2 regions of the Alkalimarinus coralli genome follow, and region 1 is predicted to be linked to the other one. Evidence: riboswitches for the same ligand, from Rfam matches in the RefSeq annotation. Region 1 holds a riboswitch; the other holds the start of a gene.
The links. Region 1 has a riboswitch for cobalamin ahead of bluB (5,6-dimethylbenzimidazole synthase). Riboswitches for the same ligand answer to the same signal wherever they lie in the genome.
Positions count from the first base shown of each region.

Region 2: linked by a shared signal. The riboswitch ahead of MY523_RS16320 (energy-coupling factor ABC transporter permease) and the one ahead of bluB (5,6-dimethylbenzimidazole synthase) in region 1 are both predicted to bind cobalamin.

Region 1 covers NZ_CP096016.1:1,288,939-1,292,080, forward strand. The annotation lists gene MY523_RS05700 (MFS transporter) at 1-252, shown strand, start outside; gene MY523_RS05705 (YchJ family protein) at 242-751, shown strand; gene bluB (5,6-dimethylbenzimidazole synthase) at 767-1,549, opposite strand; cobalamin riboswitch at 1,593-1,845, opposite strand; gene MY523_RS05715 (haloalkane dehalogenase) at 1,991-2,914, shown strand; gene MY523_RS05720 (BaiN/RdsA family NAD(P)/FAD-dependent oxidoreductase) at 3,063-3,142, shown strand, end outside.
Region 2 covers NZ_CP096016.1:3,647,739-3,650,880, forward strand. The annotation lists gene MY523_RS16310 (RNA-guided endonuclease InsQ/TnpB family protein) at 1-447, opposite strand, end outside; gene tnpA (IS200/IS605 family transposase) at 469-885, shown strand; gene MY523_RS16320 (energy-coupling factor ABC transporter permease) at 971-1,651, opposite strand; cobalamin riboswitch at 1,686-1,828, opposite strand; gene MY523_RS16325 (MATE family efflux transporter) at 2,025-3,142, shown strand, end outside.

The sequences.
Region 1 (3,142 bases):
TCAACGGTTGCGTTATTTGCACTCATGATGGGACAGTGTAGAAAAGGGCATGAAGGCAGCGATTACACCGTGCAAGCCTGCATTCAGGTGGTGATGTCGGGTATTGTCGGTGCGCTGAGTGGTTTTGTCGCTAAACTCGCCGGTTATGAGGTGCTCTATATGTTGGCCGGGGTGTTGGGTGTACTAGCGCTGATACCGATATACGTTTATTTTTCCAATACAGTTGATGGGGCTAAAGAGAATGAGTCGTGAAATTGAGTGCCCTTGTGGGTATCAAGTCAATGGTAATTCGCTCACTTATGCCGAATGTTGTGAGCCTTTTATTAGTGGTGCAGCCAAGCCTGATCGCTGTGAGCAGTTAATGCGTTCTCGCTATACCGCATACGCGCTGGGCAAGGTAGATTACTTAATTGCGACTTGGCACCCCACTAAACAGCAGGAGCTGGACAAAGCCAGTTTGCGTCAGTCAGCAGAAAGTACAGAGTGGTTACGCTTACAGGTTATCAGTAGTCAGCAACAGGGCGAAAGAGGGACTGTAGAATTTAATGCCTACTTTAAAGAGCGGGATGCAAGTGGCAGCAGTGAAGGGAAAGAGATTCAGGGCTTGCATGAAGTCTCCCGCTTTGAAAAAGTTGGGAATCAATGGTTCTATCTGGATGGTGATGTCGAGTCGGCGGGTCAAACCAAAGTGGGTAGGAATGACCCGTGCCCCTGCGGGAGCGGCAAGAAATATAAAAAATGCTGCGGATAGCGCTTTTACGACGGTTTACCAGTTGCCAGGAAAGTGTTTATCGTCAATCACCTGTGAGACTAAGGTCTCTTCTTCTTTGGTTTTCTGCGCGCCCCATTGGTCAAAGTAGAGCAGGTCGTCGAGCGGCGTTCTATTTAACCAGCCGGCTGTTTCCAGTTCCGGCTTATCAAAAAAGTGGGAGACATACCCCACGCATAGATACGCAATTGGGACGATGTCATCCGGCATGGCTAAAGCTGCTTGCAACGCCTGTTGCTCAATAATGCTCACCCAGCCAACACCTAAACCCTCAGCCCTGGCGGCTAACCAGAAATTCTGCACCGCACAAACACTGCTATAAAGATCCATCTCTTTCATTGATGTTCGGCCAATCACAACAGGGCCGGTACGCTTTCGGTCACAGGTAATACAGATATTGACCGGTGATTCAAGAATGCCTTCCAGCTTGAGCGTGCGATAGGTTTTACTTTTCTCAGACTCAAACATGTTTGCGGCTTTTTCGTTGGCCTCTACAAATGCCTTATGAACGTTCTGTTTGACCTCATCAGAACGTACCACCACGAAGTTCCACGGCTGCATAAAACCGACAGATGGGGCATGGTGAGCGGCGTAAAGAACCCGGCTCAGTACGTCGTCGGGTATTGGATCTGGCTTGAACTGGCCTCGAACATCGCGCCGGTTGAAGATGGTTTTATAAAGACCATCCCGTTCGCCTTGGGTGAAAAATAGTTCGTCTTGGTGCTGGGTTTCTTTTGTTTCTACAGCTTCTTTCGGTTTAACAGTATCTTTCTTTTCCACAGTATTCCCCTTATCGGAAAAGTTTGAGTACGCCTGTCCAAACGTCTCTATTGGCTTAAAGGCCGGTCTTCTGACTTAGGGTCGTCTTGCTCAACGGCCTTCCCGGAAGTTATCTATCAGTATTCCAGTGGCTCACTCTGTGTTGACTTTATGTCTACCAAAAACAGAGCGTTGAACAATCACCATTACAGCGTTGGGCACGTACCGGAGTTTCACCGGTTTCCCGATTCTCCAATACCTGATTAGTGTGTTAATCAATCTAAAAAGGTATTGGCACCTAAAAGCGAGGAAGGAACTTTTGCAAAACCCTATAGTCTTGTCAATATTGAGTGCCGCGAAAACCAAAATAATTAGCTCTGGGCTGCTCAAAGGGGAGGTGAAATCATCATCGTATCGTTATAAAGTTAACGCTGATAAAAGAATAATATAAAAGGAACTACAATGATCAAGTATCTCCGTACACCTGAAAAGTGTTTTGATCGTCTGGTCGGTTACCCATTTCAACCTCACTACGTAAAAGTGGATGAAGGCATGGAAGTAGGGGGCGGTAAGTCTCAAAGCTTACAGATGCATTTTGTCGATGAAGGCGATAGAAACGCCGACCCGATACTTATGATGCATGGTGAACCCAGTTGGTCATACCTGTATCGAAATATGATCCCGATTTGTGCTGCAGCAGGTCATCGTGTAATAGCTCCAGACCTGATTGGTTTTGGCAAATCTGATAAACCGGTTGATATCTCCCTGTTTTCATATCAACAGCACATGGACTGGGTGCAGACTTTTATTGATAAGCTCGACCTGAACAATATCACGCTCGTATGTCAGGATTGGGGCTCGCTCATTGGTCTGCGGCTTGCGGCTGAAAATGCAGACCGCTTCAAAGCGATTGTTGTAGGGAATGGAATGTTGCCAACCGGTGATCAACCGGTGCCAATGGCGTTTCATGCATGGAAGACATTTGCGCTATATAGCCCCTGGTTTCCGATAAGTCGAATCATCGATATGGGCACCTTTAAAAAGCTTTCAGGAGGAGAGCGCAAGGCCTATGATGCACCGTTTCCTTCGAGCAAGCACAAAGCGGCAACCCGCGCCTTCCCTAAACTGGTGCCCGTCTCACCGAATGACCCTGCTACAGAAGCAAACCGGGCCGCATGGAAAGTGTTGGAGCAGTGGGAAAAACCGTTTCTAACAACCTTTAGCAATGGTGACCCGATTACCCGCGGCGGCGATAAATATATGCGCGACCGCATCCCAGGCAGTAAAGACCAAAATCACCAGACGTTATCAGGCGGGCACTTTTTGCAAGAAGACTCCCCTCAGCAGTTTGCGGGCGCCGTAAATGAGTTGTTAGCGTCGATCTAATAGCTTAACCGGGGTTAGTGCTGCGTTCACCTGAGTGTGAATCTACGTTCAGGTGATCCTCTTTTTAAGCGGTTCTGTTAGAATGCCCATCTAATTCGGCCATGCCTGTCACAGCCTTAACTTTACGCCTTATATCAGGAGTTCTCTGTTGTCGCATTATGATGTTGTTGTAATTGGAGCGGGTGCTGCTGGCCTAATGTGTGCCATAACGGCAGGCAATAGAGGACG
Region 2 (3,142 bases), 2.4 Mb from region 1:
ACGAGCGTCTTCGCTGAAACTGGCCGAACGGAACTTGTATTTCGACAGGTCGTAGCTGTCCCAAATCTTGAAGTGGTGGCCGTTGTGGAATACTTGGCCGTTTTTCCATTTAGACGCGCCCGTCTTGATCGGTATCCAGCCGAGTGAGCGGCGAACACCACCAGACTTGCGCCAGTTCAGCTTGGCCTTTTTGAATTGCTTACGACGGGTAACGTATTCTTTGCCAATCTCTTGAACCGTGTGGCTGTGCAAGCCTAACAGCTTGCCAGCGCCATCGGTGTACTTCTGCAAGTCATAGGCTGACATAAAGACACCACGCTCTTTGACCGAGCGGAGGCTTAGTTCGTTGAGAAAATTCCACACATAGTTAACTTGCCGAGCCATTTGGCCTAGCAAGTATGCGTGGTTATCTCTTACACGAACTCGGAGTGTCTTTGTCTTTTTCATAGAGTTGAGTATAATTGGTCTATGAAAGAAAACAAGCCTTATCGAACAGGTAGAAACTGTGTTTTTATGCTCCATGCACACTTGGTCTTCGTGACCAAGTATCGGCATGTTGTCTTTAATTCCGCTCATTTAGAAACGCTGCATGAACTGTTTTTAGTCGTATGCAAAGAGTTCGATGTTGAGCTGGCAGAGTTCAATGGTGAAGGAGACCATGTTCACTTGTTAGTGAACTTCCCGCCCAAAGTCTGCTTATCAAAATTGGTTAATAGCTTGAAGGGGGTATCCAGTAGGAAATTGAAATTGCATCACCCCGAGCTAATAAAATCAGCCTACATGAAAAATGCTCTTTGGAGTCCCAGCTACTTTGCGGGAAGTGTCGGTGGTGCACCTATCAGTGTGGTTAGGCAATACATCGAGCAACAAAACAGCCACCATTAAACCGCGAAGCGGTTTCCGTTATCCTTCCCCGCCCTAAAGGACGGGGCATGGCGCGAATTTTAGTCAGAGTCGATAGCCGGCTCTATTATGCGGCTTTTTCAAACAATCGTTTCTCGAAAAACCGACTGCTTTGTAGCGGGCCAACAGCCTTGGCGATGGCCAGTACCGCCAAATCTACCAGCGGTTCAAGCACAATAACGGAGGTGTATGCCAAGCTGAATGTTGCGACGGCATTGAGGTTTTCAGCACTAAAGCCCCCGCCATATAGCGCCCAAAAAGCAACCCATGCAATGATTCCTCCCTGATAAGTCAGAGAAAGTCTCAAAGTTTGCGAATACGTAATATCCTTATAGGCCACATTCGCCGGAATTATTTTCCGGGCAACCATATTCATACCATACAAAGGCACCAACAATGTAGTGACATTCATACCATACTGCGGCAAATCAAAAGGCGCCATGAAAATACCCTGTATCAGCAACCCTGCCGCCAAGCCAATAGCCGCAGGCGCTACGCCCAATATCAATAACAAGGTTGAACCCAAAATAAGGTGAACCTCAGAAACCCCGACCGGGTGATGAGGCAACACCTCAAAGAAAACAAAAACACTCAGTGTTGCCAACAGGCTTTTTACCAGCAGTTGCTTAAGACCGCCCTGCCTAATACTTTCATAACTTACTTTGGCCAATACACCTACGGCCAACAATGCGGTTCCATAACTCAGGGCGATTTTCGTGCCTTCAACGACACCGGGTTCAATATGCATAATAAATTCCTTAGTGGCTATTCCGATCCGAATAGATTGCAGTGAACACCAAGCAGGTACTCTGGCTTGCACTCTTTGATCCCCATAACGGCGATAACTCATCGAGTGCTTACAGTTGCGGCGGCAGCGACGGACTTTAACCGGTCTTCCCCTTATACTTGGTGCGGCTAAGTTATTGACTCACCAGATGGCCGTCAACTCGTTTTCGACATTTGAGACAATATGTCGCAGCCATGGTGTAGAAAAAGCCACAACGGTAGACCTTAATCACTCAACCTCTATACACAGTTGCTAATCGCGCTTACCCCTCCCGCCTTGATTAAGATAAACTGGCGATTCTCTTGTCTCTATAAATAATGCGACCAAAGCAAAAATGACTAACCTGGCAACCGATACATCTCTGGCTAAAACACTCTTCCACATGACTTGGCCAATGCTTTTTGGTGTGCTGTCTTTGATGAGTTTTCAACTGGCCGACAGCGCCTTCATTGGTCAACTCGGGGTCGCACCACTTGCAGCAGTTGGGTTTACCGTGCCGATGTACCAGCTCATTATCGGCGTGCAAGTCGGGCTTGGGATAGCAACCACCGCCGTTATATCCAAAGCGCTGGGGGCCGAGCAGACAGAGCATGCCAAACAACTTGGCGGGCTGGTGGTAATAATTGGCGCAGTGGCTATTTCCATTCTCTGTTTAATCCTCTGGTTTTCGCGAGCCACCATACTTGAAGTGTTAGGCGGCGAACCTGAGCTGCTTGCAACCCTGTCACTGTACTGGAAACCCTGGCTAATCAGCGCCTGGGTAGGGGCAATGCTTTATTTTGGCTACAGCCTATGCAGAGCGCACGGCAATACTATGCTACCGGGCATTACCATGGTGGTGACCAGCCTGCTAAATATTGCGTTAGACCCTTTATACATATTTGTGTTTGACTGGGGGCTGGCGGGGGCACCCTATGCAACCATTACCTCATTCGCCATTGGCGCGTTAATCGTCTACCCAAAAGTCATCTCGCACCAGTGGTTAGCGTTCAAGTTTCAACCGGGCACTATTCCATCGTCTATCAAACAATTAGCGAATATCACCGGCCCGGCCATGCTCAGCCAGTTTATGCCATCACTCTCGGCGATGTTTGCCACTGCCTTGGTTGCGGCCTACGGAACGGCCGCTGTTGCTGCATGGGGGTTGGGAACACGGCTGGAGTTTTTCTCAATCGTCATTGTGCTCGCCTTAACCATGTCAATGCCGCCAATGATAGGCCGATTTTGGGGGGCAAAAGACTTGGAGAGTATTCGCCAGCTGGTTAACATCGCAATTAAGTTCGTGCTGCTATGGCAGCTTGCCATCGCCATCATTTGGCTGCTGCTTTCGGACAATATCACCAGCCTGATGACGACCGATTTATCCGTTGCCGAGGTACTGCAACATTACCTGTTAAAAGTCCCCTTTAGTTACGGTGCGTTGGGGCTCTGTATGATCATGGTATCGGTATG